Regions from separate parts of the Candidatus Thiodiazotropha sp. CDECU1 genome, predicted to be linked through region 3. Evidence: predicted binding sites of a transcription regulator. Region 3 holds the regulator's gene; each other region holds the start of a gene.
The links. The regulator FNR, encoded in region 3, switches genes on or off when oxygen is low (the NO sensors DNR and NnrR bind a similar motif). The targets are predictions, from matches to a motif close to TTGATNTANATCAA.

Region 1 (7,940 bases), 1.2 Mb from region 3:
ATGTTGAATGGGACCAAAGACTCTGCATTCACATCGGTGAATGCGGATATTCGGAAGGGGAGCTTTTTGTCGCAGGAAGAGATCCCTGGTGTCAACCCGACCTTTCATCCCCCAAAGAAACTATGGAAATCGTGGAGCGGTGCCCAAGTGGCGCACTGGTTTACAAAAACAAAGATGGCCGGATAACCGAAACCGCAGCGTCAGACAACACCGTAACCGTTGTTTATCAGGGCCCCTATTTTTTGAAGGGTGATCTGGCAATAGAGCAATCACCAAGCGATATGCCTGGCACTGAATTCCGGGCTGCATTATGCCGCTGTGGTTTGTCAAAAAACAAGCCGTTTTGTGACAATAGTCATGATGGTCAATTTAAAGACTATGGTGCGGTAGGGGAGACCGGCGAGCCCTTGAAGGAAACCGGTGGAAAATTAAAAGTTACCCCATTAAAAGATGGTCCGCTAATGTTGTCGGGCAATGTCACAATCAAAGCCGGCAGCGGCCGTGCAGCCTGGCAGGGTGATAAAGTGGCCCTGTGTCGTTGTGGTGCTTCTAAAAACAAGCCGTTTTGTGATGGCACGCATAACAGTGTGGATTTTAAAGCTGATTAGGGAAGGTCTGATTAATCCGTCATTCCTGCGAATGCCGGAATCTATGCGCTTGATTTTCCTGGATCCCGGCATGCGCCGGGATGACGGAAAGAGGAATCATCAGAAGTTTCTTAGTTAAAAGGCGTTATGTGTCTTTATTCTTCTGCGAATGAAACGACTCAATTAAACAAAATTTCAATAAATAATCACTAATATGAAGGAGATATACTATGCTTAAAGCACTTGTATTTCATACAGTTGATGATGTAGACCATTGGTTAAATTCACCTAAACGAGAGGAGATATTTAAGGGCGTTTTAGAAGACATTGAGACATTTGTATGTGTCGAAGATCCCAATAAGGTAGGTTTAACCGCTAATATTCTCGACATGGAAAAATTTAATGAACTTATGGCAAGCGAAGAAGGTGCTGCAGCCATGAAGCATGATGGTGTGCATGCAGACACCGTGCAGCTCTTTCTTAAATCTTAGCTGTACATAACTAATGATAACGAGACAGATGGTCTTGTTAAAAAACTGTTAAATTTCTGTGAGTCTCAGCTGATAAAGAGATATTTGATCGAGAATCGGTGGAATATTTCGTTTGCGGCTATCCTCAATCAGTACGACTATTGCAATGTGGTAAGCCGGGCAATAAGTTCCGGAAAGAGATAGACCACCACAATCATCCCCGGAATAACATAAAAATAGACCCGCATACTGTTCCGCAGCAACCGATTGGCATCTTTAAGTTCCATAAAGTGATCGACAATCATGCGCCCCTTGTAGGCCACGGTGAAGGTGATCACCAGGATCAACACCAACCCCTGATCAGGTGACTCGGCAATCGCAGCGCTGAGCAGGGTCAATCCCATCAACACCAGCCAAATGAAATCAACGGATTTAGGGTTGAACACCTTTCGTCTCCAATCAACGTAGAACATAGAGCAGGGGGAATATGACAATCCACGCCAGATCGATCATATGCCAGTAGACGGCAACGGCCTCCAGGCCGCTGTGGTTATGCTGGGTGATACCACCCATCCTGATTCCCATAATAGCCCATAATATTGCGCCGCTCCCCCAACCGACATGGAGCAGATGGTTGAAGGTGGTGTAGTAGTAGACGGTAAAGAAGATATCCGTATCGGTCGCCAGCCCCCGTTCACTGTTCCAATGATACTCGTAGAACTTGATGATCAGGTAGAGCACTCCCATGGCGACGGCCGACCAGAGCCAGCGCTGGCACATATCGACCTGGCCGATCCTGATCGATTTGATCGCCTTGATGACGAAATAGCTGCTGGAGAGCAGCACCAGGGTATTCAAGACGCCTGCGGTGGTATTCAGCTGCAGGGGTCCTGCGGCGAAAAACTCGGGATTGTGGACCTTGGCCAGGAAATAGACGATGAACATCAATGCGAACTCGGTCATTTCCGAGAGAATCCCTACCCAGATAGCCATATTGCCGGGTATATGGTGTTTTACCGGTATGACTGCCTGTGCTGTGGGAGCTATGGGATCAGGCATGAGAGGATTGATATCGGAAACGGAATCCGCTTGGACCTTTGGATAGTGTGATGGCTCATTGTCCGTCCGTCCGGCGATAGCGCTTTGACAAGGATCAAATGACTGTTTCTCTACTGAATTAAAGCCCAGCCAAACCCCATACACAGCTTGATATTCATCAAGGTGAAGAATCGCTCCTGTTTTAGCATGGGACAGGTGAATTTTTTATAGGAGCACTGAGGCAGGTGCAGGCCCAGGCAACAATCGAATCGAATCGGTATCCCCCGGGAGATTTGGCGATCTGGGTCTTCATACTGGCTGAACTGGCTGCATTTGCCGCGTTTTTCGCGGCCTATGCTTTTACCCGTATGCAAAATGTGGAAATGTTCAACCACTACCAGGGCACCCTGGACAGCGATGCGGCTCTGATCAACACATTCGCCTTGATCACCAGCAGCTATTTCGTTGTCAGGGCGGTGGCTTCCATTCGTGAAGATGACAGTAGCGGGTGTGTACGTTGGCTGTTGGCGGCATTGGTCATGGGGGTACTCTTCCTGATGGTGAAGGGGCATGAGTATGTCCACCATATCGATGCGGGTATCAGGCTGAGTACAAACACTTTCTATATGTTCTATCTGTCACTGACCTTTTTTCATTTCATGCATGTCATCATGGGCATGGTGATCCTTGCCGCTGTGGCGGTGAAGGCCAACAGGGGAGGGTACAGCGACAGGGAACATACAGGGGTTGAAACAGGCGCTTCTTATTGGCACATGGTCGACCTGGTCTGGCTGATCCTGTTTCCCCTGGTCTACATCATGAGATGAACGGCAATGATTAGACGCACAGTTTTTGGTATCCGTGCCTGTACCTGGGTGTGGCTGATCATGATGTGTATGACACTGGCAACCTACCTGATTGGTCGATATGGCCTGGGTGGGCTGGGTGTTTCGCTGACAGTATTGGCTTTTGCCCTGATAAAGGGGCAGATGGTGGGTGACTACTTTATGGGTCTGAAACAGATCAAGGGCTTCTGGCGCTGGCCGATCAGTCTTTGGTTGTTTCTGCCCGGTGGTTTGATCGGTGTCGCCTTTACTCTTGTCGGATGAGGAAATATCGATGGAAAAACCTGTAGTAGTGACCACTCGGAATATTGACCCGTCACTCCCGTTCTATAAGCCCCAGGCACAGGAGATCGAACTCTTCGAGTATGCCTATAAACATCAGTTGCCATTGCTGATCAAGGGCCCGACCGGTTGTGGCAAAACCCGCTTTATCAACTATATGGCTGCCAAACTCAACCGGCCTGTCTACACGGTGGCCTGTCACGATGATCTGAGTGCGGCGGACCTGGTTGGGCGGCATCTGATCGGGGAGGGCGGCACCTACTGGTCGGATGGCCCGCTGACCCGGGCTGTCAGGGAGGGCGCCATCTGCTACCTGGATGAGGTGGTCGAGGCGAGAAAGGACACCACCGTGGTGCTCCATCCGCTGACCGACGACCGGCGTATCCTGCCCCTGGAACGGACCGGGGAGATCCTCAAGGCGCCGCCGGATTTCATGCTGGTTGTCTCCTATAACCCCGGCTATCAGAACCTGCTGAAAGGCATGAAGCCGAGCACCAAGCAGCGTTTCGTGGCACTCCGGTTCGAGTTTCCGTCACCGGAGCTGGAACATGAAATCCTAATCGGCGAGACCGGCATCGAGAGTGACATGGCCCGGCAACTGGTACGTTTGGCAAATGCCATGCGGGCCCTCAAGGATCACGACCTGGAGGAGGCGGCCTCTACCAGACTGCTGGTATACGCGGCCACGTTGATACTGGGCGGGTACGAGCCTGTCGAGGCCTGCCGTGCCGCCCTGGTGGAACCGTTGACTGATGACCTGGAAACCGCGGCAGCCTTGATGGAGGTCGTCTATGCCACAATCGGGCAGTGACAATTTTCCCCAGGATCCACCGGGCACAGGCATGGCTGTCACCGCGGAATCTCTCTATCTGGCAAATTTGCTGCTGATACCGGGTATCGCGTTTGTCATACTGATGGTCATCTATTTCAAGCAGTCAAAATCCTTACCACCACTCGCACGATCACACCTTGAACAAACCGTCTCAGCCTCTCTCTGGGCGGGGGTGCTGTTGGTGATTGTCAATCTGGTTATTCTACTGCTTGGCGGTTATGACGGCGCCTATACCTGGATGGTGGTCATCATCTACTTCACGGTCTGCCACTCCAGCCTGATTCTCATCGGCATGCTGGGCCTCGCCAAGGCGATGGCGGGTAAATGTTTCCGTTACCCACTTATCGGCCGGGTATTGCCCGAGGCGTGCCGGGGTATGGCCTGATGATCATCAACCCGATCGAGTCACCCGGAGGCTAGGCGATGGAAGAGAGGATCGGCGAACTCTGGCACCGACTGATCACCCGCCTGGCTCAGGACCGTTATCCGCAGGCTGCGGCGCGTCTGACCGATCTCAACCATACCCTGGGTATTCTGTTTCGCGCCTTTGGCGGTGACGGCGGACTGCGGGTCGAAGCTGCCGGGGCCACCGAACACCATGCCAGACGGGGCATGTTGCAGCGTGTGGCGGGCAGTGCAACACGGATAGAGCTGGCCTGGCGTGACGAACATGCCTTGCGCTTGCCGGAAGTCATCGATCTCTTTCCCCAGCACTCGTTGAACCGGGATCTCTATTTCTGGCTGGCGGCATTGGCCGCCTGTGATCAGGGTGAAAGAGGCCCCTGGTTGCTGAAGAACCAGCAGTTGACGAAGCGGGCGCTGGAAAGATATCCGGGCATGGTGGCGCGATATGAACGCTTGCAGGCCGCGCACCTGACTCAACGTCCGGATCCGGAAAAAATGCGGGAGGATGAAGCGGCACAGGAGCAGGCCATCAGGGGCGCACTCATCAACCCTGGCAGCATGCCGCATCTGCCGCCAGCCGGCCGCGCGCCCTGGCCGGTACCATTGTGGTTGCATCCGTCTCCCCCCGGATGGGTTCAGGGGGGTGATGCCGGTGATCAGGAGAATGGGTCTGCCGGTGAATCGAAGGCACTGGACGATGGGCGCAGTCGTCGTGGAGAGCGCAGGGAGATGCCCGAAGCGGATGGGGGATTGATCACCATCCGTATGGAGAACATTCTTAGCTGGGGAGAGTTTGCCAAGGTCGACAGAGGGGCCGAGGAGAATGATGATCTGGACGAGGCCATGCAAGCGGCGGAGCAGATGGAACAATTCAGCGTAACCCGGGATGGGAAGTCTGTCGCATCGAAGTTGAGGTTCGATCTCGATCTACCGTCCGAGGCCTGTGACGATGAGATCGTAGCACAAGGCATGCTGCTGCCGGAGTGGGACTGGAAACGCCAGGTCATGCAGGAGGATCACTGCCGTATCATGACCCTGCAGGCTCAGGATGCCCCGCCCAGCGAACTGCCGCCACACCTGAAAAAGACCGCCAAGCAGTTACGCGCCCAATTCCAACAGTTGATGCCTGCGCGCAGCTGGCAGCATGGCCAGGCGGATGGCAGCGAAATCGACCTGGAGGCCTATCTGCGCTTCTCCGCGGAACGGCAAAGTGGCCACCTCGCCGCCGCCGACAATCTCTATCGGGACCTCAGGACAGGCGCCAGGGATCTGAGTTGTCTGCTGCTGGCCGATCTCTCCCTGTCCACCGACAGTTGGATAGACAATCACCATCGTGTAATCGATGTCATTCGTGACAGCCTGTATCTGTTTGCCGAATCCCTTTCGGCCACGGGGGACAGCTTTGGCTTGTATGGGTTTTCATCGAGAAAGCGGGATCCTGTCCGGGTCCATCAGATCAAGGCCTTTAATGAACCCTATTCAGCCAAATCCCGCGGAAAGATCGACGCCATCAAGCCCGGTTACTACACCCGCATGGGTGCGGCAATCAGGTACGCTCATCAACTGCTCGACCAGCAACCGGCCCAACGGCGACTGCTGTTACTGCTCAGCGACGGAAAACCCAACGATCTGGACAAGTATGAAGGGCGTTATGGCGTGGAAGACACCAGGCAGGCCGTCAGAGAAGCGCGCAGATCCGGTATCCAGCCCTTTTGCGTCACTATCGATGAAAAAGGCAACGACTATCTGCCTTACCTGTTCGGTAGCGGTGGCTATGTGGTCATTCACAAGCCTCAGGAGCTGCCCCACAAGTTACCGATGCTTTATGCCCGCCTGACTCGCGAGTGAACCGCCACGGCTGCTGAACACTAGCTGATCTCAATGCCCAGGGAAAATAACCGACAATTCTAATATTCTGATTTATCTGTATTGATGCATGTCAAGGAGGGTGTCACCCACACGCAGAGAATAGATGGCAGTAGCGAGGTATAAACACCATGAAAACGATCAATGATTCTATGGTACTGGATCACCGTCGCTGTGATGAACTTTTTATAGAGATGGAACAGGCCATTCTGCAACATAAATGGCCGGAAGCAAATCGTCTCTGTCAGGAATTCACTGCATCAATGGAACACCATTTCAAGATAGAGGAGGAGCTGCTCTTTCCGGCCCTTGAGGCGGCAAGCCCCCAGGCGAGTGGCCCCGTCAATATGATGATGCTGGAACATGATCAAATGCGGCATCTGATGTCACAGCTGACGTCATCCCTCGACAATATGACAAATACATTGTCCGCGGGCTATATCGACACCTTGCTCGTCACCATGCAACAGCACAACATGAAGGAAGAGAATATCCTCTACCCCCTGGCGGATAGTGCGGTCCCGGATATCGCCAAGAATATTGCGAAGGCGTTTGCGGAGTCTTCCTAGTGGAGTTGCGGCTTGATGTTCGAGAGTTGGAACCGCCCGTACCCCTGGAACGCATACTGGAAGCCCTGGAAGAGCTGCCAGCGGATGACTGGCTTAGAGTGGTGCACAGCCGCGAACCCTATCCGCTCTACAGTATGCTACGGGAAATGGATTTCACATGGCGCACAAAATGGCAGAGCAACATCTGCGTTATTTTGATCTGGCATGTCGGCAGTCCGCCTCCCGATAGCATCGGAAAGGAGTTGTGAAGACCAGCGGGCTGTCTCTCGATCAGGCCCCGCCTATTATCATACCTTTCAAATATTTCCTCACGGCTTCACTATTCACCATTGCCGCAGGGTTGGTCCTGGCCATACAGGCCGAGGCAGTGTTCGTTTCCCGCTGGAGTCCTCTGGCTTTAGGTATAACCCATTTAATGACGGTTGGTTTTCTTGCCCAGGTCATGACCGGCGCCATGATTCAACTGTTGCCCGTATTGGCAGGCTCTCCCATACCGGCGGTTGTGACAGTAAGCAGAATCATCCATCTGTCACTCCTTGCTGGCGCCACCTTGATGGCGCTGGGTTTCCTGCTGTCCCATGGCTATATACTTGGCACAGGCGCGGGGCTTGCGTTGTTCGCTATCTCTTTTTTCCTGCTAACTTTGTTTTTTTCATTGACCAGATCTGGAAAAAGGCAGGCCAGTTCAATCCCCATCGGCCTCGGTTGGGCGGCAATCCTTCCCACGGTGGCAATAGGCATCTACATGGTGCTGGGATTGTCGGGAATGGTTGAGATTGACCATATGCCTCAGCTCACTACCATTCATCTCTCCTGGGGCCTTTTGGGTTGGGTGGGTATAGTATTATTTGCAACGGTCTTCCAGCTTCTTCCCATCTTCTATATAACCAAAGAGTTACCGGGCAAATTCAGGGATTACTCCTTCGCGGCCATTGTTATTCTCTTGTCCCTGTTTACCCTGTCACACTACATCGACAATCAACTGCTTGAATTCAGTCTGCCGATGATCCTGGGGTTGTTTCTCCTGCTGAGCCTCACACTGTTTC
Region 2 (7,940 bases), 1.5 Mb from region 3:
TGTGTACACAATCTGTTGACAGGTTAATTCCAATCGAACGATCGTTTGAATTGAAACCAATCAGTGGCATTTGGCTTATTTACTTCCATCAGTAGTCGCTGATCGCGCCCTTGCAAAACACAGTCAAACTATAAGAACAATAACCAGGTGATAACTGGCAATCGATCGACCCTGGGACATTCAAGTCTACGATAAAGCATTGTATAAGTATGTTTTGACCCGAGGTTCACTAGGCTTTTGTGAAACCTGCATGGATGGCTGTTGGGGGAACGGCTGCTCGAAATAGGTTGCGGATGGGTGCATTGTTGCAGTATGCAGCCGAGAATTATGGTGTTATCGCGTCGTACTACTGTTGCATGCATGAATACAGTGATAAAAAAAAGCGCCACAGGGTGGCGCTTAATAAGCCTGTTTCTCTAAAAAGAGGTTTATTGTTATCAGGTGAACATGTCAGCGGTGATGTTGGTAAACCAGCTGTGAGCGAACTTTGCCTCGATGGCACGGGTTTGTGCATTCGCGTTCATGGGTGATAGGCCGCCAGCACCTTTTACACCGACTATTTTCCCCCCTACCAGTTGATAAACTGCTGCTACGGAGATTCCCCATTCTGGGGCTATTATGCTATAGCAGGTATTGACGTAGGAGGGTTCTCCAGGTTCGTTTCCATTCAGCGCAGCAACCACTGCCGCGGCACAAACCTTGCCTTGGGAGTTGGCCGCATAGCCTGATTTCGGCATTTTGCCCGCTATGCAGGCATCACCAATGACATGAATATCCTTATGGATGCTTGACTCAAAGGTCATCTGATCGACTGGGCACCAGCCTGAGTCATCTGTCAGGCCTGCAATCTGGGCAATCTTTCCGGCTTTTTGTGCCGGAATGATGTTCACTACATCCCCTTGGTATTCGTCGACCTGCCCGATTAGGGTCTTGCTTTTGGCATCCACCCCTTCAATGATGCCTCCTGCAGCCCCAGCTACCCATTCCACCGTATCGCCATAGAACTTTTTGTAACCCTGCATGAACAGGCCCTGCTTGGAGAACTTATCCTTGGTATCCAGGATGATGACCTTGGATTTGGGTTTATGCTGTTTGAAGTAGTGGGCGATTTGCGCGGCACGCTCATAAGGCCCAGGGGGACAGCGGAAGGGATTTGGGGGCGCCACGATATAGCAGACACCACCATCTTTCATTGCCGTTAGCTGCTTGCGCAGGGTAAGGGTTTGCGGCCCCGCTTTCCAGGCATGTGGAATTTGCTCTGCAACCTCTGCGCTATAGCCTTCGATCTTGTCATAACGGAACTCGATGCCGGGTGAGACAACCAACTTATCATAGTTGTATTGTTTGCCGCTCTTACCCTTGACGGAGTGCTTGTCAGGGTCGATCGATACTACCTCATCGGTGACAACATTTATGCCATGATTGTCATTGAGCTTGGCATAACCAAAGGTAATACTCTCGATATCCCTATCCCCCCCAAGCACCTCGTTACTCATCGGGCAGGAGACATAATTGGCGTTTTTCTCGATCAGCAGAACATCGATATCCGGATCCGCCATTTTGATGTACTTGGCTGCAATGGCACCGCCATAACCACCGCCGATTACGATCACACGGCCTTTCTTGGCTTGTCCGAAGGCCTGGGGAGTGATAGAGACTATTGCTCCCAGCGCGGCACATGCGCCAGCGGCCTTGACAAATTTTCTTCGAGTAATTTGAGTCATTTTAATATTCCCCTGCAACTATTTTTCACTGGCGTAGTAGTGGGCCATGGCCTTCAACTCTTCTTGAGAGAGATTCATCACACGTTTGCCCATCTTACGTGGTGCACAGCGTCTGCCCTTCTTATGGCAATCCTTGAGGTAGTGCAGGGAGTAGTCGGGCCACTGTCCAGCCAGACGTGGTGCATCATCCTCCTGTACCCGACCTCCATCCTCATGACAGGTCTTGCACTTTTTTTCATGAATCTTTTTACCCATGGCAGCCAGCTTGGGATCGGCCTTGAACGGGCTGGATACCCAGGGCTGATTTGCCAGGTAGGAGGCAATCGCCTTAAGTTCATTATCCGAGTAGCCTTTTGCGATGCGTCCCATAATGGTTGAGTCCCGTTCACCTGTCTTGAACTCCTCCAATACCAGCTGCATGTACTCTTTCTCCATACCACCGATGATCGGCATGATCTTCCCGGCGCTGGCGCCGTTGGTGCCATGGCATCCGGCACAGGTATTTGCCAGCATGCTGGGGGAACGAATACCGGAGGTTTTTGCCGCAGCAGCAGGTGCCTCAGCCGCAGCCTGCTTGGAGGGTTTGGATTCCTTTGCTGATTGAGTTTGCGTGGCGCACCCGGCTAAAACCCATCCCAGTAGCAGACTGATTGTTATAACCAGTAGCGTTGTTTTTCTGCTGTTCATGAAAATCTCCTCTGATGGAATACATGCTCAATGCCCATAATCTTGTGATGAACGCTGATTCAACCATGTGAGCACTTTTTCGATTTCTTGTTTTTTCTCGGGATCCAGCTGTTCCGCCTGTTTCAGCGCCTCCCGGGCAAGCTGGTACCTGCCCATGTGCAAGTAGGCGACAGCCAAACCGACGAAGGCCTTGGAGTTTGACTGATCGAGCATGATAGCCTGTTGAAAATGCTTAATGCCTGTGGAGTAGGCCTGTTGCAGTAAATGAACTCCACCCAAACGAGTATAGGCCAGGGAGGAGGGGGCGGTTTCGACAACCTCCTGGAGAGTGGACTGAGCCGCCAACAGGTCCCCAGCTTCTGCCTGCTCCTGCGCCCGTTCGATTAATCTGTCTGGGTTCTTGTTTGCCAGTGCCGGTAGGGCCATCCCTAAGCTGAGCAGTGCTGCAATAAGGTATTTATAAAAAACTGGCATGTAATACCTCTGTTGTAAGGTTTGAGATATAAAAATATGTGGCTGCTGAAGGGCCCCTCCAGGAAGATCCTGAAGGGGCCTGAACCACTGCTTACACCATCTTATTTGAGAGCGCCTTTGCCATAGCGTTCTTCAAAGCCCTTACGCACCTTATCGATGGCCTCTTTGCTCATACCCTCAAAGTACCAGGTATGGCCATCGATCGGACGGAAGTACTTGTCGAGCATGGCGTCGGCGAACTTGGTGTTGCCGTCTTTCTTCATAGCCACATCTTTCAGCTCAGGTATCCACTTCATGTAGGTGTGCTTGGCCACATCATAGATACCGTGCCACCAGGTATAGTCAGGACCACTCATGGACGCGCCGTGACGTGCGCGGCGGCCTTCGTGATGCCAGATCTCCCACCAGGTCCACTCGATCTTGTCGTCAAACGGGGCCTTGGTGATATAGCCGTTCTTTTTCAACTCGCCCATTACAGCGGCGATCGGCTTGGCGAACTTCTCGTTGTAGAGTTCCACCACGTTGTCGAACTGGTTATAGTGGCCATTGATGACGCTGTCGCTGTGGCAGGCCTTACAGACTTCCTGCATCTTCTTGCGACGCTCCTTCCAGGTCACGACCTCGACCACGGTAGAACCCTTGGCCTTGTCACCGACCTTGGGTATTTTCTTACCCTCTTTGACGTCGAACTCATCACCGTTCTCCAGGCGAACCAGGTTGATCTTCTGAGAGATCGGCGGACGCAGGGTCCAGGAGATACGATCACCCACGTTATGGGTCTTACCCTCTTTGCCACCGGCGCTCATGTGGCAGGTGGCGCAGGTGGGGGCGGCGGAGTAGTCGATACCGGCGACCCACTTGTCAGACTCCATGTTCATCTCATCGACCTTGGCGCGATAGATGATGCCATGCTTGGATTCGTTGTAGACCTCGATCTGCGGGTGGTCGGGACCCACATGACACTTACCACAGGTGTCTGGGGTACGGGCCTGGGCCTTGGAGAAGCGGTGGCGGCCGTGACAGGCGGTGCAGGAACCCGATGAACCGTCCGGATTGATACGTCCGATGCCGGTATTTGGCCAGGTGGTCGGTAGCGGTCTGCCGTCTTCACCTATTTCGACCGTGGAGCCGTGACATTGGCGGCAGCCGGCATTTACAGCGGCGGGGCCGCCGACTACTTCACCCAGGAGGTTGTCGAGTGATGCGAGTATCTGGCCACCTTTGGAGTGGTGAGAGCCATCCATCTCTTCGAACTCGACGGAGTGACATTTCGAACAGTCCTTCGGGGTGACAATGATGGAGATGCGTTGTCCCTCATGCTCGAAACCGTCCTTGTCATCCGCTTTGGCCTCATGACAATCGAGGCAATTGACACCGCTCTGACCATGTTGACTGTTGTTCCACTCCATGGTCAGTCCTGGGTCCTCTTGCCAGTGACATTCAATACACTCTTGGCCTTTCGGATTACCCCAATCTTTACCTATTTCGCCAGAAGGTCGTGCTGCATCGGCTGTTGTGACCTGGAATAGCAGGGTGATTCCAGTTACAACACTCCCCAGTATCGCTGTAAACCGACCATTACTGAAGCAATTCATAGCTCCCTCCTTAATGGGTTGACTTAAAGGTAGAGTTTCAGGAGCAAAGCAAGGCCTCTATGCAATCGAGATGCAAGAAGAGGCAAGTTAGCAAATGAAATCTCCCACCCTAGGTTTAGCAAGCCAAATAGCAGAATGGATCGTTACGACTGTTCCCCCAACCCCAAGTTTTATTTTATATGGGGACTGCATGGTTTCACTTGATATCTAGTCAGTAAAACCCTGTTCATTATTATGCTTACACATGCCTATAAAAACGATTCGGGAAGATGACCGCCTTGATCTAGATCAAGCATTTCCACGGAATAATTATTTTGCAATATTCAATGTTCAAATAAATAGCTTATAAGTGCTGTTTTTGTTTTTGTAATGAATATTTCCAAAACTCGTTTTACAGCGCTATTTATTGGATATTTTTACTTTTATAATTATCGTTTTTAAGTTTTTTCGTCAGAATCGAAAAGCAAAAAAACCGCCCTGTTTTTGTAATTGAACAGGGCGGTTTTTGTCTACCTACTATGTCGTAAAAGACTACCTATAAGTGGGTATTATTATCTCTGGAATTGATTAAAAAATTATCAATCAAATTTATTATCCTTGATTGGCTGATTTGAGTTGTTGTTGGACATTGGCGGGCACTGCCTCGTAGTGGCTGAACTCAATGGTGTAGTTACCTTCGCCACCGGTGATTGCTTTCATATGGGTGGCATACCCCTCCAATTCAGACAGGGGTGCCTGACCCTTAATGATCAATGTATTGTTGCGACCCGATTCGGTGCCGCTGATTTGTCCCCGTCGGCCTGCCAGGTCGCCGGTCAAGTCGCCCATGAAGTTGTCAGGTGTAGTGATGGAGATGTTGACGATCGGCTCCAATATCACCGGTCCTGCCTTTGCAACCGCCTCCAGAAAGGCCTTTTTGCCGGCAGTGACAAAGGCGATCTCTTTCGAGTCGACCGCATGGTATTTTCCATCATAGAGAACCACGCGAACATCCTGCATCGCAAAACCGCCGATTGCACCTTCCTCCATGGCCTGTTTCACACCCTTTTCGACAGCGGGGATGAATTGACCCGGGATCGCACCACCGACGATCTTGTTGACAAACTCGAAACCCTCGCCGCGGGCCAGGGGCTCTATGCGCAGATGTACCTCACCGAACTGACCGGCGCCGCCGGTCTGCTTTTTGTGCCGATAGTCTGCCTCGGCTTTGCGGGTAATGGTCTCGCGATAGGCGATGCTGGGGGGATGTGTCTCTACCTCGACACCGTATTTATTCTTGATTTGCTGCAGCAACACTTCAAGATGCATCTCACCGAGACCGCGCATCACGGTTTCGTTCATACTGACATTGTGTTCGACATGAAAACAGGGATCTTCATCTTCCAGCTTGTGCAGGGCATCGCTCAGTTTCTGTTCGTCACCCCGTTTGGTGGTGGTGATGGCAAGGCCAAACAGAGGTAGTGGACACTCGATGGAGCGCAGATGATGGTGATCCTCATCATGGGAGTCATGCAGCACGGCATCGAAGTGGATATCTTCGACCCTTGCCACTGCACAAATGTCCCCGGGAACGGCCTGACGCATCTCGTCCTGCTCTTTTCCCTGCAACCTGAACAGATGATTGACCTTGAAGGGTTTGCGCGCATCACCGATATAGAGTTGAGCATTGGTTTCCAGGGTTCCCTGGTGTACGCGAAAGATCCCCAATTTGCCCCGATAGGGATCATTGAGGACCTTGAAAACATGCCCGATAACATGTTTGTCAGGATCAGGTGAGACCTCGACCGGCTGCAAATCCGCACCTTCGCCTTTCATGAACGGGGGAGGGTTACCTTCGGTCGGGTCGGGCATCAGGCGTGCAAACAGGGTCAGGAGTTCATCGATTCCGGCACCATTTTCAACAGAGGTGAAGCAGACAGGTATCAGATGTCCCTCACGCAAGGCTTTTTCGAAGGGGTCGTGAAGTTGATCCGGTTGCAGTGCCTCGCCCTGCTCCAGATAGAGTTCCATCAACTCCTCGTCAACCTCAACCACCTGATCGATCATATTGTCGTGGGCCTGGGATATGGAGGAGAAATCGGTTGCATCACCGCCTGGCTGAAAAAAGCAGTCAATGACCCTTTGCCCGTTATCAGCGGGCAGGTTGATGGGAAGACACTCTTTGCCGAAGGTCTCTTGCAGGCTATTCATCAACTCTTGGTAGTCGACCCCATCTGCATCGATCTTATTGACGATGATGAATCGGCACAGATTTCTGCGCTTTGCCGCTTCCATCATCTGGATCGTGATGGATTCGATACCCGTGCTGGCGTTGACCACCACGGCCGCTGTCTCGACCGCTGGAAGGATACTGATGCCCCGGCCTAGAAAGTCAGCGTATCCCGGGGTGTCGATGATGTTGACCTGTTTCTCCTCATGGCTGAGATGGACGACGGCGATGTCGAGAGAGTGCTGAAATTCTTTCTCCATCTCTTCGTAATCACAGACAGTGTCGCCTCGTGCTATGCTGCCAGCACTGGGAATGGATCTGCTTTTATGCAGTAACGATTCGATCAGACTGGTCTTGCCAGCGCCTGCATGCCCTACCAGGGCGATATTACGAATGTCGTGGGTCGAATAACTGGCCATATTGACTCCTATCAGCGGAATACGCGGGTCTATCCGAGACGATTGATGGAAGATACCCGCGAAAGGATATTAGTTTTCTTCTGGTTAGGCCAGTATATCAACCAGAATCCCGGAGTTGTTGAGCTTGAACAGGAAAATGTAAGAAAAACCTCATCACTTGCCACTGCTGGCTCGAGCCGATAGGCATCGATCCTGATCCGTTATCCACCAGTTCGAACGGGTAGTCTGTAGCAGGTATTTTTTGCTCAGCTGATTCTGGTCACGGGTGAACCGAATTTATCACGACCTTTACGATTTCCGCCTGGCCCGGGCTGACAGCGCTGATTTCACCCTCGAGATCGCCACTCTGTGCGGTGGGATTACCCGACAGGGATATGCGTGCACCCACGGAGACTTCCGAGAATTTGGAGAGTTTCATCTGTGGCATCATCGCCATGCTGTCATCCAGGCTGATGGAAAGGGGCAGGTCGCTGACCCTTTTGCGTACCGCCGCCAACGGCATGGGGGGGCCACTCATAGCCTTTGCATAGATGAACAGCAGGTCATCGGGTTTTGCCTTATCGCGCATTTCCGGGGAGAGTGAAATCTCGACTTTGACCGACTTGCCAGCAGCGGCAGGGTCCTTCACTGGCGCCGGTTTTTTGGCCTGAGCGATGCTGGGCAGCGCCGGTTCCTCAGCAGGGAGTCCCAATTGTGAGCGGACGTCATCCAGGGCACTGTTGACGGATTCGAGTTCAGCACTCTGGGGTTTCAACATCTCCCGCAGTGCGGACCAGCGGTCGAGGGCGCCCTGGAAATCGGCACGTTGGTAGGCGAGTATACCGGCTATCCA
Region 3 (7,940 bases):
TGGTGATGATCGGGTACTGATCGACCCAGGCAGAGAGATAGTCGGCAAACTCGTCTGCGGAAAACTTGCGGCCCTCGGAGGCCAGGTTGTAGACCCCATCCGCATAGAATTCTGAGCTGGCCACATCCAGGCCGAGATAGATATCCTTACCGGCGCTGAAGCCTGCATTGCCGACAGCCTCCAGGATGACCTCGATCGCGGCCTCGTTAGAAGGCAGGTTGGGGGCGAAGCCCCCCTCGTCACCCACCGCGGTAGCCAGACCGCGTTTTTTCAATACACTCTGCAGGGCATGGAAGACCTCGGCACCGTACCGGACCGCCTCACGAATGGATCCGGCACCCACCGGCAGGATCATAAACTCCTGCAGATCGACGCTGTTATCCGCATGCGCCCCGCCATTGATGATATTCATCATCGGCACAGGCAGCCGGTAGGGCCCGGAGGCCAATGAACGATAGAGTGGCAGGGCCCTCTCCTGGGCAGCGCTGTGAGCTGCCGCCAGGGATACCCCAAGCAGGGCGTTCGCACCCAACTTGGATTTGTTTTCGGTGCCATCCAGATCGAGCATGCACTGATCCACGGCCGCCTGATCGATCACCTCCATCCCCATCAGTGCCTCTTTGATGGGACCATTGATATTGGCTACCGCCTTTAAAACCCCTTTGCCCAGATAGCGGGCCTTGTCCCCATCACGCAATTCGAGGGCTTCCCGGGAGCCGGTGGAGGCACCCGACGGCACCAGCGCACGGCCGATGGCGCCGTCTGCGGTGATCACGTCGGCCTCGACGGTGGGATTGCCCCGTGAATCGAGGATCTCTCGTCCACGAACATCAACAATTTCAGACATGTTGTCTCCGTATTCTGTATGCTTTCAGTAAATAAATGTGGTGATAACAGTTAACCAAGATAGTGTTACAGCCAGGTGTATGTAACAGCCTTAGGGTGACATCTCAGCCAATTGTTTCCCTTTCACAAGATGATCGATCTCAACCAGCGTCTCGAGCAGTTCCCTCATCCTGGGCAGCGGCCAGGCATTCGGCCCGTCGCTGAGTGCCTTGTCCGGTTGTGGATGGGTCTCCATGAACAGACCCGACACGCCAGCTGCAACCGCCGCCCGTGCCAGTACCGGGACAAATTCACGCTGTCCCCCTGAACTGCTACCCTGCCCCCCCGGCAACTGAACCGAATGGGTGGCGTCATAGACCACTGGCGAACCGGTATCGCGCATCACCGCCAGGGAGCGCATATCCGAAACCAGATTATTGTAGCCGAAGGAGACACCCCGCTCACACACCATGATCCGTTCATTGCCCGTGGCCTTCGCCTTGGCCACCACGTGGGTCATGTCCCAGGGTGCGAGAAATTGCCCCTTCTTGATATTCACCGGCAGACCCTGGCGGGCCACATTCTGGATAAAGTTGGTCTGACGGCAGAGAAAGGCTGGGGTCTGCAGGAGATCCACCACCGATGCAACCTCTTGCAGTGGGGTATCTTCATGCACATCGGTCAACACCGGTACACCGATCGATGATTTGACCTGTTGCAGAATCTTTAAACCCTGTTCAAGACCCGGTCCGCGAAAGCTCTCGGCGGAGGAGCGATTCGCCTTATCGAAGGAGGATTTGTAGATGAACGGGATACCAAGGGCCTGGGTCAGCTGTTGCAACTCCCCTGCCGTATCCAGGGCCAACTGCTCACTCTCGATGACACAGGGACCTGCGATCAGGAACAGCGGCCGATCCAGTCCAACCTGGAAGTCGCATAGCTTCATGCCTTGCTGTCCCGATGCTTTCTCGCCGCCTCGATGAAACCGGAAAAGAGCGGATGGCCATAGCGCGGGGTCGAGGTAAACTCCGGATGGAACTGGCAGGCCACGAACCAGGGATGATCCGGGATCTCCACAATCTCCACCAAGCGTCCATCAACTGAACGGCCCGATACCTTCATCCCGGAAGTGACAATATTATCCAGATAGCTGTTGTTGAACTCGTAACGGTGGCGATGGCGCTCGGTGATGATCTCCTCGCCATACAGCTGGTAGGGCTTGCTATCGGACTCCAGACGACACTGCTGCCCACCCAGGCGCATGGTTCCACCCAGATCCGACTCCTCGGTACGTTTCTCAACCTTGCCGTCCGCATTCAACCACTCAGTGATCAGCCCGATGACCGGGTGTGGTGTGTCGCGCTTGAACTCGGTACTGTGGGCACCCTCCAACCCGGCCACATGACGGGCAAACTCAATCACTGCAACCTGCATCCCGAGACAGATCCCCAGATAGGGAATGCCATTTTCACGGGCATATTGAACTGCCGCAATCTTGCCCTCAACACCACGATTACCGAAACCGCCGGGCACCAGGATGGCATCCATCCCCTCCAGGCTATCAAGCCCGCTCTTCTCCAGCTGTTCCGAATCAACATAGTGAATCACCACCCGGTTGCCGGTATGGACTCCAGCATGTACCAAGGCTTCAGAGAGGGATTTATAGGCCTCCGTAAGATGCACATATTTCCCCACCATGGCGATCTTGACCTCTTCGGCCAGGTTATCGAGACCCTCCAGGAACGCCTCCCATTCAGACAGGTCTGCCGGTGGCAGGTCCAGGTTGAAACGCTGATTGACCAGTTCGTCCATCTCCTGGGCATGCAGCAGCACTGGAATACGATAGATAGAGTCTGCGTCTACTGCGGATATAACCGCCTTTTCCGGTACATTGGTGAAAAGCGCAATCTTTTTGCGTTCGGTTTCAGGCAGGGGCCGCTCGGAACGGCACACCAGAATATCGGGTTGGATACCGATGGAGCGCAACTCTTTGACCGAGTGCTGTGTCGGCTTGGTCTTAATCTCGCCGGATGCCTTGATATAGGGCACCAGAGTCAGATGCATGAACATCACCCGTTGCGGCCCCAACTCCACACCCATCTGACGGATCGCCTCCAGAAAGGGCAGTGACTCGATGTCACCCACCGTGCCACCGATCTCCACCAGGCAGATATCCTTATCATCAGCACCCAGCAAGACACTCTCTTTGATCTGATTGGTGATATGGGGAATCACCTGCACAGTACCTCCCAGATACTCTCCCTTGCGCTCCTTACGAATCACGCTGTCGTAGATCTGGCCGGTAGTGAAGTTATTGTTCCGCCCCATGGTACTGCGGATGAAACGCTCATAGTGCCCAAGATCGAGGTCGGTCTCGGCCCCGTCATCGGTAACGAAAACCTCGCCATGCTGGAATGGACTCATGGTACCCGGATCAACGTTGATGTAGGGATCGAGCTTGATCATGGTGACATCGAGCCCGCGGGCCTCGAGCAGTGCAGCCAGGGAAGCGGATGCGATTCCTTTACCAAGGGAGGAGACAACACCGCCCGTAATGAATATAAATCTAGTCATGAAGCTTCTAGTTAATGCGCTGGAAAAGGGAAAACGGACGGAAGGAAACAGTAACAGATCAGACCGCCTCTCTCAATCGCATTAATAGTGAGCTAATGCGACATAACTCTTGCAATAGTCTCATAAGGACATTTTATTTAAGCGCCCTAGGGTCTATAATCGATTGGCGATTTTCGCAATAACAACCACAGAGACCAGTTGGCTGTTACTCGGTGTGACTAAGCCGAACAGAACAAGGATTCTTGATATTAGCCACTAACCATTTATCAATGCGTAACGACCAACTACTTGTTTCCATTAGAAAAAGTAGTCAATAAAAAATCAATCTTAATTATATGAGGAAGAAAGCATGATTAAATTTGCTAAGGTCCTGAGCGTCGCTGCTCTCGTTGCTGTCTCCACAACCGCATCAGCATGGTGGGGCGGTCCCGGCTATGGTAACCGTGGCTGGAACAACGATGGCTGGGGCGACGGCTGGGGCGATGGTTCCGGCGACTTCAGCTTTGGTATGAGTGGCAGTGGGCGTGGTTCCGGCTATGGCCGTGGCAATAACTACTATCGCGACTACGGTGGTTACGGTCCTTACGGCTATGGCGCGCCATATGGCTATGGTGGTGCCCCGTATGGCTATGGTGGTGCCCCGTATGGCGCCCCATACGGTGGTGCTGCACCTTATGGCTACCCACCTGCAGCCCCGGCTGCGCCTGCTGCACCCGCTAAATAAGCGATCAGCCAGGAGCACTAAAAAAGTCGGCCACATGGCCGACTTTTTTTATTGGATATGATCTAAGATAATAAAAATCCTAAAATTACTTGATCCGGATCAAGAACATCTGGAAAAATAGGAGGGGAGAAATCCCTAAAAGAGTGCACCTTGAGTTGGAGCGGTTCCTTGACGAATAGAAAAGTTGTTTCATTTGAAAATATCAAGGTCGCCTGCAAAAACTGCAGTCTTTCGACCCTTTGCCTCCCCATGGGACTCACCCCTGAAGACATAGAACGCCTGGACTCCATTATCAAGCGAGGTCGCCCCTATCATCGCGGTGATCATCTCTATCGGGGTGGCGACAAGTTCCATAGCCTCAGAGTCATCACCAGTGGCTCGGTCAAAACCTATTCACCCAATGAAGATGGCGGTGAACAGGTACTTGGGTTTCACCTGCCGGGGGAACTGATTGGTTTGGACGCCATTCAGGACGACAACCATAACTGCTCTGCAATCGCCCTTGAGACCACCGCTGTCTGCGAGATCCCCTTCTCTCAACTGGAATCCCTGAGTTCCATCATGCCGAGCCTGCAGCATCAGATGTATCGCCTGCTCAGCCGCGAGATCGGCCAGGAGACAGAGATGCTGACCCTGCTGGGCAAAAAGAGTGCAGAGGAGAGGCTCGCCACCTTCCTGCTCAGCTTTTCCGAACGTTTCAAACAGCGCGGATTCTCAGCCAGTGATTTTTTTCTCAGTATGTCACGCCACGAAATCGGCAACTATTTGGGGCTTGCGGTAGAGACAGTCAGCCGATTGTTCACCCGCTTCCAGGACGAGAGCCTGCTGCAGGTGGAGAGAAAGCATGTGCAACTGCTGGACATCCCCCGCCTGTACGAGATCGTCCAGGGTACAGACCGGGCTAAGTCGACTCAGTCCCGAATCTAATGCTTTTTTAACCAGACACAAGACTCACCCATGGCATCCAACTGCAACTGATGGGCTTCGAGTTCCTGCTGATTTGCATGAACGACCTTCAACGCCGGCCTGTTCGACGGCAAACGTTGGATAGTGTCAGCTGAGTTATCGCCAAATTCATCGGTGGCGACACCATCCAATACCAGTGAAGCCTGCCCTCCTGTCATCATCAGGTAGACATCGGCCAGTATCTCGGCATCCAGAAGCGCGCCATGCAACTCTCTGTGAGAATTATCGATATCGTAGCGTTTGCACAGGGCGTCAAGGCTGTTTCTCTGGCCCGGGTGCATCTTTTTCGCCATCACCAGGGTATCGGTGACTGCGCAGAGTCCATCGATTCTCGCAAGGCTCTGCATAAGACCTAATTCATGGTCGAGAAAACCAACATCGAAGGGGGCATTATGGATGATCAGCTCCGCCCCACTCACATAATCGATGAAGTCCTGCGCCACATCGCCAAACCTGGGCTTATCCTCCAGAAACTCGTTGGTGATGCCGTGCACCTCTATGGCTGCGAAATCGATCTCCCGATCTGGCTGCAGATATTGATGGAAGTTATTTCCGGTCAACCTGCGATCAACCATCTCCACACAACCGATTTCGATGATCCTGTGGCCCTGCTCCGGTTCCAGTCCCGTGGTTTCCGTGTCCAGTACTATTTGTCGCATCAGTTCAAAATTTCCTCGATCCCCCGGTTGGCCAGATCATCCGCCAGCTCATTCTCCGGATGGCCGGAGTGACCTTTGACCCAGGCCCACTCTACCTGATGGCGTTTCACCTCCGCATCCAGCATCTGCCACAGATCCGCATTCTTGACCGGTTTTCTGGCCGTCGTTTTCCAACCATTCCGTTTCCAATTGTGGATCCATTGGGTGATGCCATTTTTGACATACTGGGAATCGGTGGTCACCCTCACCCGGCTTTTCTTCGTCAGGCTCTGCAAACCCCGGATGACGGCCAACAACTCCATGCGGTTGTTGGTGGTCTCAGGCTCACCGCCGAACAGCTGTTTTTCATGTCGGCCATAGCGTAAGAAAACCCCCCAGCCCCCGGGGCCGGGATTCCCGCGACAGGCGCCATCACTATATATTTCTACAACTTGAGCCATCTGAATTTCTCATCGTGGGTTCTGCTGCGGTGGGCAGGACCCGTTTTTTCACCCGCCATTTTGAGCGCAGCGGTGTCACGATAACCTCCCGCTTGACCGCGAGTATGACATATACACCAGCAAGCCTTGGATAGATCTTTTCCCCAATCCCCTCCATGAAGGCGAGTCTCTGCATAATGGGCAGGTGGGATACCGGGGGTCGGTAGTGAAGATAGACCACCTCTTCCAACTCAAAGCCAAGCAATGAGAACCAGTCCTGGATCCGCTTCCCGCTGAAGAAGTGCCCGCACCAGGGAACAGAGGTGGAACGCAGGTGCAACAGACGCCACAGGCCCCATTGACTCCAGGGATTGAAACCACTCAGCAGCACCTTACCCTGAGGGATCAACACACGTTCCACCTCCCGCAGGACTTGATGGGGATCGGCAGCAAAATCGAGGGTATGGGGCAACACCATCCCATCCACACTGTCGCTGGCAAAGGGCAGGCGATGGCTTTGGGCTCGCAGACCTACCCCCGAGCTATCCCCCCCGATCCCCATGACAACCCGGTTGCGGGCCGGACTCTGCTTGAGTAAATCCTGATTGTCATAGGGGAGCCCCAGCTGCACCACATGGTAGCCAAACAGGGTGGCAACCCGGGAATCCAGACACTCTGCCTCCTGCTCAGCCAATAGCCTGCCCAAATCACTCGCAAACCAGTTTTGTAGTTGTTTCTGCTGACAAGATCCCAAATTCAACGACTTATTGTCTCTCATTGTTAAGGTATCTACTTTGCTACCGACACTACTGTCAGGTAATCTGTGCAGTCCGGTACGCCTCAATAGAGGCATCAGGTTATCAGGAGGTATGCCCGAATGGCAGTCAGCTACGGGTTACCACGCAATATGGAGCACCAGCCATGGAAATGATACGCGGCTCTGATACTATTTTCCTCCGATATAGAGTATGCCTACAACAAGCCTTAACAATTCGATGCGGTATTTCAAGATTCCCCTGCGTATTATGAACCTATTCGCCATCTGTCTCCTCGCTGCCTGTCAAAGCCTGCCCAACGGCGGCGCTACAAGTGCGCTGCAGCAAGTAGAACTCACCCCGGCTGTGACGCAAACGCTGCAGACACAGCCGAGCGCACAAGAGAGTGCCATCACAAGTGAGCGGCTGCCGGATGTGGCCGAGGAGTTGCAGACTACTGTCACAGAACTGACACTCCCGGAAAAGCCTGCCGATCTCTGGAGCCGGATGTTGGATGGTTATCGACTGACCTTTCCCCACAATTCCAGAATCGAGCGGGAATTGAACTGGTACAGCAAGAATCCGGGGTATATTCAGCGTATCCAGGAACGCTCCCAACCCTATCTCCATTTTATTATGCAGGAGATTGAAAAGCGGGATATCCCCAGTGAGATTGCTCTGTTGCCAGCCGTTGAGAGCGCCTATCGGCCATTTGCCTACTCACCGGGCCGCGCTGCCGGTATGTGGCAGTTTATCCCCTCCACCGGCCGCTATTTTGGCTTGAAGCAGAACTGGTGGTATGACGGACGCAGGGACATCGTGGCGTCTACCCATGCCGCATTGGACTATCTGCAGTCCCTCAGCCGGCAGTTCGACAATGACTGGGAACTGGCGCTTGCCGCCTACAACTCTGGGGCTGGAACGGTTCGCAGTGCGATTAGACGCAATAAAAAACGTGGCAAGCCAACCGATTACTGGTCCCTGAAATTACCTGACGAGACCAGCGCCTATGTGCCCC

Region 1: R2K28_RS10285 (cytochrome c oxidase subunit 3 family protein) is a predicted target of FNR. The motif match lies at 2,264-2,277, and genes of this name have one in related genera.
Region 2: R2K28_RS08960 (multiheme c-type cytochrome) is a predicted target of FNR. The motif match lies at 4,759-4,772, and genes of this name have one in related genera.

What each region holds. Positions count from the first base shown of each region.
Region 1 is NZ_OY734020.1:2,269,182-2,277,121, reverse strand. It holds gene R2K28_RS10305 (CDGSH iron-sulfur domain-containing protein) at 1-608, shown strand, start outside; gene R2K28_RS10300 (hypothetical protein) at 818-1,078, shown strand; gene R2K28_RS10295 (cytochrome C oxidase subunit IV family protein) at 1,216-1,503, opposite strand; gene R2K28_RS10290 (cytochrome c oxidase subunit 3 family protein) at 1,517-2,116, opposite strand; gene R2K28_RS10285 (cytochrome c oxidase subunit 3 family protein) at 2,341-2,922, shown strand; gene R2K28_RS10280 (cytochrome C oxidase subunit IV family protein) at 2,929-3,204, shown strand; gene R2K28_RS10275 (CbbQ/NirQ/NorQ/GpvN family protein) at 3,215-4,033, shown strand; gene R2K28_RS10270 (hypothetical protein) at 4,014-4,439, shown strand; gene R2K28_RS10265 (nitric oxide reductase activation protein NorD) at 4,478-6,307, shown strand; gene R2K28_RS10260 (hemerythrin domain-containing protein) at 6,457-6,894, shown strand; gene R2K28_RS10255 (DUF2249 domain-containing protein) at 6,894-7,142, shown strand; gene R2K28_RS10250 (hypothetical protein) at 7,139-7,940, shown strand, end outside.
Region 2 is NZ_OY734020.1:1,966,100-1,974,039, forward strand. It holds gene R2K28_RS08945 (NAD(P)/FAD-dependent oxidoreductase) at 438-1,724, opposite strand; gene R2K28_RS08950 (c-type cytochrome) at 1,743-2,411, opposite strand; gene R2K28_RS08955 (tetratricopeptide repeat protein) at 2,439-2,885, opposite strand; gene R2K28_RS08960 (multiheme c-type cytochrome) at 2,987-4,480, opposite strand; gene fusA (elongation factor G) at 5,072-7,108, opposite strand; gene ccmI (c-type cytochrome biogenesis protein CcmI) at 7,368-7,940, opposite strand, start outside.
Region 3 is NZ_OY734020.1:3,508,329-3,516,268, forward strand. It holds gene eno (phosphopyruvate hydratase) at 1-847, opposite strand, end outside; gene kdsA (3-deoxy-8-phosphooctulonate synthase) at 938-1,771, opposite strand; gene R2K28_RS15975 (CTP synthase) at 1,768-3,399, opposite strand; gene R2K28_RS15980 (sulfur globule family protein) at 3,749-4,123, shown strand; gene fnr (fumarate/nitrate reduction transcriptional regulator Fnr) at 4,292-5,050, shown strand; gene dnaQ (DNA polymerase III subunit epsilon) at 5,047-5,748, opposite strand; gene rnhA (ribonuclease HI) at 5,748-6,188, opposite strand; gene R2K28_RS16000 (class I SAM-dependent methyltransferase) at 6,163-6,945, opposite strand; gene R2K28_RS16005 (lytic transglycosylase) at 7,136-7,940, shown strand, end outside.